One region of the Neobacillus sp. OS1-32 genome, then DNA from elsewhere that is predicted to be linked to it. Evidence: riboswitches for the same ligand, from Rfam matches in the RefSeq annotation. Region 1 holds a riboswitch; each other region holds the start of a gene.
What was found. A riboswitch is a leader RNA that binds a small molecule or an ion and turns the genes downstream of it on or off. The one in region 1 is predicted to bind S-adenosylmethionine.
Positions count from the first base shown of each region.

Region 2: linked by a shared signal. The riboswitch ahead of RCG24_RS10760 (homoserine dehydrogenase) and the one ahead of RCG24_RS20335 (O-acetylhomoserine aminocarboxypropyltransferase/cysteine synthase family protein) in region 1 are both predicted to bind S-adenosylmethionine.
Region 3: linked by a shared signal. The riboswitch ahead of RCG24_RS04535 (hypothetical protein) and the one ahead of RCG24_RS20335 (O-acetylhomoserine aminocarboxypropyltransferase/cysteine synthase family protein) in region 1 are both predicted to bind S-adenosylmethionine.
Region 4: linked by a shared signal. The riboswitch ahead of metK (methionine adenosyltransferase) and the one ahead of RCG24_RS20335 (O-acetylhomoserine aminocarboxypropyltransferase/cysteine synthase family protein) in region 1 are both predicted to bind S-adenosylmethionine.

Region 1 is NZ_CP133263.1:4,160,732-4,163,856, reverse strand. Features, by position in the region: gene RCG24_RS20335 (O-acetylhomoserine aminocarboxypropyltransferase/cysteine synthase family protein) at 1-1,099, opposite strand, end outside; SAM riboswitch class I at 1,166-1,268, opposite strand; gene RCG24_RS20330 (SCP2 sterol-binding domain-containing protein) at 1,348-1,704, opposite strand; gene RCG24_RS20325 (thioredoxin family protein) at 1,925-2,245, opposite strand; gene RCG24_RS20320 (toprim domain-containing protein) at 2,252-2,608, opposite strand; gene gcvH (glycine cleavage system protein GcvH) at 2,814-3,125, opposite strand, start outside.
Region 2 is NZ_CP133263.1:2,111,732-2,114,856, forward strand. Features, by position in the region: gene RCG24_RS10755 (DoxX family protein) at 1-216, opposite strand, end outside; gene RCG24_RS10760 (homoserine dehydrogenase) at 507-1,745, opposite strand; SAM riboswitch class I at 1,803-1,913, opposite strand; gene argH (argininosuccinate lyase) at 2,110-3,125, opposite strand, start outside.
Region 3 is NZ_CP133263.1:862,849-865,973, reverse strand. Features, by position in the region: gene RCG24_RS04540 (MFS transporter) at 22-1,242, opposite strand; gene RCG24_RS04535 (hypothetical protein) at 1,491-1,814, opposite strand; SAM riboswitch class I at 1,885-1,991, opposite strand; gene RCG24_RS04530 (BC1872 family protein) at 2,042-2,365, opposite strand; gene RCG24_RS04525 (YoaK family protein) at 2,956-3,125, shown strand, end outside.
Region 4 is NZ_CP133263.1:37,695-40,819, reverse strand. Features, by position in the region: gene metK (methionine adenosyltransferase) at 151-1,353, opposite strand; SAM riboswitch class I at 1,575-1,709, opposite strand; gene pckA (phosphoenolpyruvate carboxykinase (ATP)) at 1,939-3,125, shown strand, end outside.

The DNA.
Region 1 (3,125 bases):
CCCAGATTTTGATCGAATTAATTAAGGTTGCCCCGGCCTGTTTGCCGCCTTTAATGCCGAAAACAACCATTGAGCCTGCCCCTTTTGGGAGGTATTTCTGAGCCAGTTGATAATCAGGATGTGACGGATGCCCCGGATAGGAGACCCATTCGACAGCAGGATGGTTCGTTAAATATTCGACCACCTTTTCGGTATTAGCCACATGTTCTTTCATCCGGACATGAAGAGTCTCAAGGCCGAGCACAAATTGAAAGGCATTTTGCGGGCTAAGAGCCGGTCCTAGGTCACGCAACAGTTGAACACGGGCTTTAACGATATAGGCAGCGGCCCCGATGGCCTCGGCATAAACAAGGCCATGATAGCTGTCATCTGGTGTCGTGAAGCCCGGGAACCTCGGTGAATTCCAATCAAACGTACCGCCGTCGACAATAATGCCGCCCGTCGTTGTCCCGTTGCCTAACAGCCATTTTGTCGCAGAGTGGACGACAATATCGGCACCATGCTCGATTGGCCGGCAGAGGTATGGGGTCGCAAACGTATTATCAATGATAAGCGGCACACCAGCCTCGTGGGCAATCTTGGCCACTTTTTCAATATCCAAAATAGTTAAGCTGGGATTTCCGATCGTTTCAGCAAACACCGCTTTTGTTTTTTCCGTGATCGCAGCACGGAAGTTTTCCGGATCTTTCGGATCAACAAATTTCACATCAATGCCGTATTTCGGGAGTGTCACAGCAAATAAGTTGTAGGTGCCGCCGTATAGAGTGGATGCCGAGACAATTTCATCACCAGCTTCGGCAATATTTAAAATCGCCAGAGTAATCGCCGCCATTCCACTAGCAACCGCCAGTGCGCCGACGCCACCTTCCAGCAGGGCCACTCTGTCTTCAAAAACAGTTGTCGTTGGATTGTGAATCCTGGTATAGATATAACCTGGTTCTGCTAAAGCAAACAGATTTGCGGCATGTTCCGTGTTTTTAAATTGATAGGCATTATTTTGATAGATCGGAACTGCCCGAGCCCCCGTTACCGGGTCTGGTGATAAGCCACCATGTACACTTAATGTTTCAAAACGATATTTTTTTTGATTCTCAGCCATTCGACACTCGCTCCTTTTGTCACAATTTATAAAGAAACCCCCGCTTCATAAGAAGAGAGGGGACTCTTCTTATCTTTCAGAGCAAGCCGCTCTGCTGGATGTAGCACCGTGTTTATAACCGGTTGCCGGGCATCATTGGACCAGTTCCCTCCGCCGCTCGTGATAAGAATCTTTATTGAATTGTGTTTATTGGTAGAATATTTTAAAAATATCTTACCCGAAGTTTAATTCCGAGTCAATAGGTTTGATTAAATTATTTTTTCTAAATAGTGATCGGGCCTTGTTAAGTAAAATATGGACTCGAGCAGCAATACCATTCTCAATGGGGCCACAACCTTTAAACATCCATTCCGTTCCAATAATCTCAGTCTTTCCTTGCCCTCCAACAGCTGCGCGATCGCCGGTTGACTGCCGGAAATCTCAAATCTTGTAAGGCTGTCGGATATTTCCTTTTCTACAGTGATTTCACCATTATAAAATACCAGTTGGATCACCTGGCCGTCAGCAGCCAGGTTTATCCGGAAATCAGCCTGCTGAATAATGGCATGAAGATATTCTTGATTTTTCAATGCCTCGATAAAGTGGTTCACGATTTCGATCATCATCTATCACTCCGGTTCATTACTCCTACTTACATATTCGGAATGGAAACCGGAAATCCTTTCATCTTCACTCGACCTTTTCTGCTGAAGTCCTGAAAAATATGTCGTTTTTTCGAAATATGTGCTGAGTGTATTCATTCTTTTCGGCATTCACTATTTCACCGTGAGTTGTCCGGATTATTGATTAAAACCGAAATGACCACATACAAAAAGCAGACACTTCTTAAGCATCTGCTTGTATTAACTCTTTATTTATTTTTTCCAAAAGAAATGGGACCGAGTGGAAGGCGTAAATGGTATCAACGATTTCCCCGTTCCGAATTAGCAGCAAGCAGGGGACACTCTCGATCACCCATTTCTCAGCAAGATCCGAATAATAATTAAGATTCATTTTTCCCATTTCTATTTCGACGAGGTGTTCCACCACCCCCAGCATTTTTCCGGCGAGCTGGCAAGTGCCGCACAATGGTGTGTAAAAATACACTACCCCCGTTCCTCGCTGATTTAAAAATAATGATAAATCATCACGGTTCCATTCATTCATAAGCCATTATCCCATTTCTAAAAACTCTGTATAAACATCAATATTAGCGCCCAATAAAACAGTCGCCAAATGATGCACCGGGGCTGTTGCGACTTCGCGGTACATCCGGTCTATATATAAATGCTCTGCATTAGGAAATTCACGCTTAAATAGCTTGCGGAGCCGTTCACCGGCCTCGTCCGCATCCACAAGGATATAGACATCCTTGTCATCGAGGAATTCAATCCATTCTTCCAATTTTGTATGACTAATCGTCCCGTTAGTACAAATAATTTCAACGGGTTCCTTGACAATCCGCTTTACCCTATCTTTATCCGATTTTCCTTCGACAATAAGAACTTTGTCAACATACGAATCATTCATCATCCATCACCTGGCAGAAGTGGTTTACTGTTAACATATTCTAATACCATGAAGTATGCTTCAACTATGTATGTTAACAATATCATGATTGTCAATTTTAAAATAGTTTTTTGCCTTCAACCTAGTTTTCCCATTCCTCATGCAGGTAACGTGGAAATATCACCCAAAGAAAAAGCACCCCATCAGGTGCCCTTTCTCCGAAAAACTAGTCTTCTTTTATTAATTCTTCATATTGTTCAGCCGTCATCAGTTCATCAAGCTCGCTGCTGTTTGATAATTCAACTACAATCATCCAAGCTTTTTCATATGGTGACTCATTGACAAATTCAGGGCTGTCATTTAACTCTTCGTTTACCTCAACCACTTTACCGCTGATAGGGGAGTAAAGTTCCGATACCGTTTTAACAGATTCTACACTGCCGAATGGCTCGTTGGCGGTTAATTCAGCGCCGACCTCCGGAAGTTCTACAAAAACAATATCCCCCAGTTCTGATTGTGCGAAGTGAGTGATCCCGAC
Region 2 (3,125 bases), 2.0 Mb from region 1:
AACGTTTGGAATCGCGAACTGTTGTAAAAAGTCTGCATACCATGCTTGCACTGCCGGGTGTTCACCAGTTGCATTGGCAAGCGCCCCTTTGAGGAAGCCTCCTGCGTCAAATCCACCAGTTATTTTTTCAAATCCTGCTGTTATCCACTGATAGCCAAGATAAATCCGTAAAACTGTCCATACAACTGCTGCAATAGGCGTTTTGTACCATTTCATTACAATCATCTCCAAATGATTTTATTTTTGATAATGGTAATCAGCTAGCTGTTTCTTATAGTGAAGGCTTGTGATTTTTATCACTACCTTCGCTACACTTATAATATACCTTGAGGACTATTGAAAAACAACCGTTTTCACATTTTCTTAACATATTAATGTTGGATATTTGATAAAATTGTGAACATTCTCAGTTTGTACTTTACATAGGCTTGTTTGTGGGTATTTATCTGGAAAAAGAAAAAGCATCCTGCCATTTGGATGCTTCCATTTGCTGTGTTTTCGAGTGATTAAATCACTGTTGCTGTGGGTTTATTTAAAATGGGCAATTTTCCATCACCAAGAATCTGAAAATAACAAATCTCCGGTTGCCGAACAGCCAAGCCCTTTAAATCCTCCTTGCCAGCTTCGATGATAAAAATGTTGTCAGTAACCTCATCAAGCCAGGTAATTTCAGGATGTTTCGTTTTTTCAACAAAACCTTGAAGCAACCAGTAGTCTTTTTGTTTCCTCCTCATCCGCCCTCGCCAATCAGCAGTTTTCTTAATATTTTGCCGGCTGTTAAGTTTACTTTGACAAACATAGACCAAATCTTCAATCATCGCACTTGCTGTTGGATACATGCCGGCTCCCGGGCCCTGCAGCGTGATTCTGCCAACAATATCGGAATGCACATTTACCGCATTCTCGACACCTTCCACGTGATAGAAGGGATTCTCGTCGCCCACCAGGATCGGTTTTACAGACGCAATGATCTGTTCGTCTTCCTTGCTTATACTGGCTACATGTTTAAACCGCAGCTTTAATTTTTCTGCTGCCTCTATTAACTCGCTTGTGATCGCAGTTATTCCCTGACGTTCAACCGTCTGCCAATCGGGCTCTTCTCCGAAAGCAATCCTGCTGAGTATCATCGCCTTGTAAAAGGCATCGAAACCCTCAATATCATTAGTGGGATCAGCTTCTGCATAACCTTTTGCTTGAGCCTGGCGCAAACTTTCAGCAAATGACTGCTTTTTTTCACGCATTTCGGACAAAATGAAGTTAGAAGTGCCATTTAAAATTCCCTGAATTTGTGATACACGATTAATGTTTAAGAGCTGCCTAAGGGTTTGAATGACGGGAATTCCTCCGGCCACGGTTGCTTCATAGCCGACAGAAACACCGTTTTCCTTTGCTAGATCAAGTAATTCTTTTCCATGGTGCGCAAACATTTCTTTGTTAGCCGTTATGATGTGGCACCCCTTGCCAATTGCTTGTTTCAAATAAGTAAAGGTGGGTTCCTTGTCGACGATGGCTTCAATTACAACATCAAGCTGGGGCAGCCGAAGAATTTCCTCAAAATTCGTTGTCAGAAGCACACCTTCACGAATATTCCTTTCCTTTTGGATGTTTTTTACAAGTATTGCCGTGACTTCAACCTTTTTCCCGAGAACAGCTGTAAATTCTTGCGCATGAGATTGAATCGTCCGGTAAACCCCTTCACCCACCGTTCCGAATCCTAATATCGCTACCTTAATAACAGACACCATTCCTCACCCCACTTCAAAAATAAAAACCTCTTCGATAAGAAGAGGTCTGGTAATCCTCTCTTATCTTTCAGATCCTTAAGATCTGCAGGAATTAGCACCTTTTCAAGGATCACCTTGAAGGTTGCCGGGCTTCATTGGGCCTAGTCCCTCCGCCGCTCTGGATAAGAGTTTTATATGAACTTTTATAAATTTTCCAATAATTAAAGAAAATATTAGCTCAATCTGCCACCAATGTCAATAGTTTCTTTTTGAAAGAGAAGCAATTGCGGAGTGAATCTTTTAATCGTTTTTTGGAATCTTTGCAGGGTTTCGATTATACTTGCACAAAATCAAACCCGCCAAAATTGAGCGGGTTTGATTTTGTTTATTTATGCAGTTTTTGCTCGGCTAATTGAATTTGCTGCTTCACTTGTTCTGGTGCTGTCCCGCCAAAGCTATTGCGAACGGCGACAACTTGTTCCGGAGCCAGTACCTGATAAATATCCTCTTCAAATAAATCGCTAAATTGCTTATATTCCTCGATGGTTAAATCGAGCAAGAATTTGTTGGACTGAATTGAATAAAGGACAATTTTTCCAATCACCTCATGGGCCTCGCGAAACGGCAGACCTTTGCGAACAAGGTAATCGGCAATATCCGTAGCATTGGAAAAGTCAGTGTTGATCGCCTTGCGCATTACCTCTTTATGGACGGTCATCGTTTCGATCATTGGTGCTAATAGCTTCAGGGAGCCTTCCAGCGTCTCTACCGTATCGAACATACCTTCTTTGTCCTCTTGCAAATCCTTATTATAAGCAAGCGGAAGGCCCTTTAATACAGTGAGTAAACCAATTAAATTGCCATACGTGCGCCCTGTTTTTCCCCGCAAAAGCTCCGGTACGTCCGGATTTTTCTTTTGCGGCATGATGCTCGAACCGGTGCAAAAGGAATCGTCCAGTTCAATAAATTGAAATTCCTGGCTTGACCAAAGGACCATTTCCTCTGACAAGCGTGAAATATGGGTCATAATAATCGAACCAATCGACAAAAATTCTAAAATAAAATCACGGTCGCTGACAGCATCCATACTATTTGGATAAATCGTTTCAAATCCTAATAATTCCGCGACCTTTTCGCGATTAATTGGAAAGGTGGTCCCGGCCAGGGCGCCAGAGCCTAACGGCAGCCAATTAATCCGTTTCAAAGAATCCAGCAATCTTTCCTTATCTCGTTCAAACATCCAAAAATACGCCATTAAGTGATGAGCGAAAGAAACCGGCTGGGCCCGCTGCAAATGGGTATAGCCCGGAATTAGTGTTTCAATATTCTCCTTCGCCTGCTTGATGATCGAGAGTTGGACATCTTCAATCAATTTAATTAATTCAGTTGTTTTGGTCCGCA
Region 3 (3,125 bases), 1.0 Mb from region 1:
TGGTGCCTGGTAGCGATTCTTTTATATCGCTTCTGTTAATGTTTTAATAGGCTTCTTCTCCTCGACTTCCCCTTTTCCCAGACTTAGCATGGCGATAAAGGAGATGCAGTATAGGATAGCGAGGTAGGTCATGGCGACGGTAACGTTAGCATGTTGTAAGATGAATCCTACCAGAATTGGTGATAGTCCACCCAATGCCCGGCCAAAGTTGAAAATACTGTTGGTCGCGGTGCTGCGAACTTCGACTGGATAATAATGACTGATTAAAGCACCGTAGCCGGCAAACATTCCGTTCGAGAAAAATCCGACGACCGCTCCGCCAATTAACACCCCGGCTGCTCCAGTCGCAAAGGAGTACAAGTATACCGCCCCGGCTGAAGCAAAAAGGAAGATACCGAATGCTTTCTTCATTCCCAGTCGGTCGATAATTTGTCCGAATGTTAACATCCCGGCAATCATCCCAACAGCCGTACTAATCGTCCAAAGGGCCGAACCTGAAACCGAAAGTCCTTGTGATTTCTGGAGGATCGACGGCAGCCAGATCATTAAGCCGTTATAGCCGGCAATTTGCACCGTGGCCATCACCGCTAAGGCGACGGTCGTAAAGGCTATTCTTGGGCTGGAAAATAACTCCTTGACACTACCTTGCTTTTTCACATGCTGTTTTTCTCTTTGAGCTGCCAGCCATTCAGGTGATTCATTTAAATTTTTCCGGACAAAGAAGGCGAATATAACCGGAACAATTCCGACGAAGAATAATCCTCTCCAGCCCCATAGCGGTAAAAGGATGGCACTTAAAAGAGCCGCGAGAATCACCCCGAATTGGGCACCGATACTTACATAAGAAGAGGCCCGTCCCTGCTTATTCTTTGGCCATGCTTCGGCAACCAATGTCATCCCGATTCCATATTCGCCGCCCGCTCCCAAGCCGGCAATAAACCGAAAAATATAAACTTGCTCTACATTTGTTGCTAATCCGGTTAACGCTGTACCGATGGCAAATAATAAAACGGTATACGTGAACACCTTTACCCTGCCAAATTTATCAGCTAAGATTCCGAAGATAATTCCTCCAAACAGCATCCCTAAGTTCGTAATTGAAGAAATTAGACCGCCCGTTGCCATGTCCAAATGAAATTCCGCAATGATCATCGACATCGCAAAGGAAATAAACATGATGTCCATACCCTCTAACGTTAACCCTGCTACTGATGCTACAACAGTTTTTTTCTGATAATCCACTTTTGTCAGTCTCCTTCCAAGCCTCTCAGGACTATGATTTAAAGAATTCGGGCAAAAATAAAATGCCCTTTGATCCGATAGAACAAAAGGGCATTCATACATACAGTTTCATATATACGATCATTACTTTCGCCCTTTTTGGCCTCTCTGGACCAGAATTAAAGGAAAATTTTCTTTATTATCTTAGCACTTCGACAACACTATGACAATACAAAACTTTTAAAAAATGGATCTTTCACATTGTTCTGCTATAAAACCGCCTCAATATAATTGCCAAAACCCTTTTTAATTTCCAGACCTTGCTTTTCTAAGCCCTTCCAAATCTCTTGGTCGAGACGGTATGGGCTCGTTTTCTGCAGTAAGAAAGCCTCCTCCTCCGACAGTTTTACACTATAATCCCGCTCCCCATATTTTACAATCAGTTGATAGTCTTGCAGTTTCATGACCAGTACCTCATACTGTTGATCCCATTCCTTTAGCTGCCGCTCAATACATTCGGCAACATACAACAGAAATTTTTCGACATTCAAATCCCGCGCCTTTAAGGTCCTTGCATAGCCGTTAATATTCACGTTCGCTTTCCCCTTCCGTTTTAAAAAATAAAACCCCCTTCTGCATTGGATCCAAAAGGGGGTAAAAGCCGTTTTATCATCCAAAGCAGTCTATTGCTTTGCTGGTGGGAGCACCTTACGTTCTGCAGGTTGCTGTGACGTCATTGAGCCAGTTCTCTCAGCCACTCTAGATAACTATTTAATTATTATTATTGTACTACAATTATCCCAATATATCTATTACAATTTTAGCATAATTTCTGCCACATTCTTGTCGTGTCAGGAATGGAATGATGTTCGATGATGGTATAGGCAGCATTGGTGATCGCTTGGGCTAAGTTTTCTCCAGTTGCGCAAATTTCATTAAAGCAAACCCTTGAAGTCCCTTTAACCGTATAGGTATAACCCAACTGTTCCAAACGATCCACAATTTGCAACGCATGGTTAAGGTTTTGCTCCGGTTGGAATTCAGTATCTTGTATGAAAATCCCCTTTTCATAGTCGTACCAGCGATCCCAGCGATTTAATTTCCAGCCCATAATTCTTCGCGCAATTGAGTCTGTTTTAACCATATTTTCTGCTCCTTCTTAAAATTTGTTATATAACACGTTTTATAAATTAATACAATTATATAACAACGAAAAATTGATTACCAGCCTTTCATTAAAAATTTTTTTAAAACTTAAACAAAGGCTTTTAAAACTAGAAAGTTCTAACTAATCACTGGCTTTTAACAGAGTAATTCGATGACGGATCTAGCGGTTCTACAAAAAACCATGCTCTTTTCGTTCACTAGAACGTACAATGTGAAAAACGTAGTTGGTGATAGGATGCATACGATTATTACCGGAACAAATGGCCCCATGTACTTAGGTTACCCTCCGCCGATGTTTGGACCGTGGAATCAACCGATTCATCCTCATAGTGTTCAATTGGGGCATACCATCTACCATATTGTCCCTTTGCTTTTCGGTTATCCGCCAGCATTCCCTTATTTTGGTCCGTACGTCCCCTTCCGTGTGGGAACTCAAAAGTTAGTGAAAGGCTGCAAATATACTGGACTACACAAAAAAAGACCTTATTAGCTCATTAATAAAATAAGGTCACTCCGGGAAAAATAAAGATTGTAATTTTTGCTAACAGTTTGTTTAGGGAGAGATCCATGGAAAAGACTCATGATCAGTCTAAACTAAATATCGCGATACCCTATGTGAGAAGAACAGTAAATATCAGGAAGGTGAAGCTTCCGCAAATTACAGCGGAATCCATTGGTTTGGGGGTATTATTAGCTTTAATTGGGGGATATCTTGATGCTTACACGTATGTTAGTCG
Region 4 (3,125 bases), 220 kb from region 1:
AAAATGGCACTGTGAGTATAAGGAAATTTATGGCCTTACCATTTTTCAGTTCGCTGCTGCTGGATAAACATTGGTTTAAACCGCTAAACAAAGAATTAGACGAAAAATAAAAAATGGGAGTTACAGTTTATTTGCAACTCCCACTGAGGATCAACGATTTTCTGCCTGTTGGCGCAGTGTTTCCGCTTTATCTGTCCGCTCCCAAGGGAGGTCAATATCTGTACGGCCAAAATGTCCATAAGCGGCTGTTTTCTTATAAATCGGACGGCGTAAATCCAGCATTTTAATAATGCCTGCCGGACGAAGATCAAAGTTTTGACTGACTAGATTAACTAAGACGTCCTCACTTACTTTTCCGGTTCCAAACGTATCAATTGAAATTGAAACTGGTCTGGCAACCCCGATTGCGTAGGCCAGCTGAACTTCACATTTATCGGCAAGGCCAGCGGCCACAATATTTTTTGCTACATAGCGGGCCGCGTAGGCGGCAGAGCGGTCTACCTTGGTCGGATCTTTCCCAGAGAAAGCACCACCGCCATGGCGGGCATAGCCTCCATACGTATCAACAATAATTTTCCGACCAGTTAAGCCGGCATCTCCCTGTGGACCGCCAATCACAAAACGTCCTGTTGGGTTAATGAAATATTTCGTATTGTCATCAATAAGTTCTTTTGGAACAACCGGATTGATGACATATTCTTTTATGTTGCGCTGAATTTGCTCCAAAGAAATCTCAGGATGGTGCTGGGTTGACACGACAATTGTATCAATCCGGACCGGCTGATTGTTTTCGTCATATTCAACAGTAACCTGTGTTTTCCCATCAGGACGCAGATACGGAAGAATATCTTCTTTTCGTACTTCTGCTAACCTGCGGGCAAGCTTATGCGCAAGCGAAATCGGCAGCGGCATCAGTTCCTTCGTTTCGTTGCAGGCGAAACCAAACATTAACCCCTGATCTCCTGCCCCAATTGCCTCGATTTCTTCATCCGTCATGTTCCCTTCGCGGGCTTCAAGTGCTTGGTTGACACCCATGGCAATATCGGGCGACTGCTCGTCGATGGAGGTTAACACTGCACATGTTTCCGCATCAAAGCCATATTTGGCACGATTATAGCCAATTTCCTTAATCGTTTCCCGAACAATCTTGGGAATATCTACATATGTAGATGTGGTAATTTCCCCGGCTACAAGCACTAGACCAGTGGTTACCGATGTTTCAGCAGCAACACGGGCATTAGGGTCTTGGGCTAAAATTGCATCTAAAATTGAATCAGAAATTTGGTCACAGATCTTATCAGGATGACCTTCAGTTACTGATTCGGATGTAAACAAGTGGCGTCTTGTTGGCATCTGAATTCCTCCTATATTAATGAAATAAATGAGGTTATCTACATGGCCTGTTGCTGACAATATATTGAACCTCTAATTTAAACGGAACTCATTCCCTTTGTAGTATGAAATAAAAATGGGAAATTTATTAAGAAGAACCATTATCCCCAATAATTTCTTAAAAACAAAAAACCTTTCCATCAATGAGGAAAGGTTAAAATACACTAAATTCATTCCTTTCGCTCTTATCGTTCAAGGTCAAGCCTTGCATCTGGGTTAGCACCTTTGCCTAGAAAATGCATAGAAAAAAAACATTTTCTTCGTTGCAGGTTGCTGGGTTTCATTGGGCCCGTCCCTCCACCAGCTCGGGATAAGAGAGTATCCGTTCAAAATATAATCATAACGTACTACTGGAAACAATGTCAATATTTTTCAATCTATTGCTCTAATAATAAATTGTTCTTCCTTTTTTTTCTTTCAATGAATAGTATAAAGTGGAAGATGACATAATTTTTTCACATAATTAGTATAGACTAATCATTTAATTGTGTTATACTATTTAAAGACAATTTTTTCGTTAAAAACAAGAAAAGGAAGGTCCGATCCATGAACTCTGTTCACGTTCCAAACGAACTTAATCAGTTACTGAAAGAAAAGAACGTTCAAATGCAATTATCTGTACCCCAATTGGTTGAAAAAATCTTGGCGCGAAACGAAGGAACGTTGACCTCAACCGGTGCAGTACGTGTCTCCACCGGCAAATATACAGGCCGTTCTCCAAAAGACAAATTTATTGTTGTAGAAAAATCAACGAAAGATAAAATTGACTGGGGTTCAACAAACCAACCTATCTCTGAGGAAGTATTTACAAATCTTTATCATAAAGTCCTTCAGTATTTAAGACAGAAGGAAGATGTATTTGTATTCAAAGGATTTGCCGGTGCAGATAAAAAATCGAGATTGCCGATTCAAGTGATTAATGAATTGGCTTGGCATAATCTTTTCGTTCATCAATTGTTCATTCGTCCGACAGAGGATGAGCTTTTAGCGCATGATGCCCAATTCACTGTCATCGCTGCTCCTAATTTTAAAGCGGATCCTGCAGTAGATGGAACCAATTCGGAAACCTTTATTATTATATCGTTTGAGCGCCGAATTGTTCTTATTGGCGGGACTGAGTATGCAGGAGAAATGAAAAAGTCGATCTTCTCGATTATGAATTTCTTACTTCCTGAAAAGAATATTTTTTCCATGCACTGCTCGGCAAATGTTGGTCAAGAAGGTGACGTTGCCTTATTCTTTGGATTATCCGGAACTGGAAAGACAACGCTGTCAGCCGATCCGAATCGGAAGCTAATTGGTGACGATGAACACGGCTGGTCGTCCCATGGCGTCTTTAATATTGAAGGCGGCTGCTATGCTAAATGTATCAATCTTTCGCATGAAAAAGAACCGCAAATCTTTGATGCCATTCGCTTTGGAACTGTCTTGGAAAACGTCATCGTCAACCAAGAATCAAGGATTGCCGATTACGACGACAATACCTTAACGGAAAATACAAGGGCTGCCTATCCACTTGAAAACATTGATAATAGTGTCATTCCTAGTATTGCCGGTCATCCACATACAATCGTGTTTTTAACTGCTGATGCCTTCGGCGTGCTGCCGCCTATTGCAAAATTAACGAAAGAACAGGCCATGTACCATTTCTTAAGCGGTTATACCTCAAAGCTTGCCGGCACTGAGCGCGGTGTCACCACTCCGGAAGCAACTTTCTCGACTTGCTTTGGAGC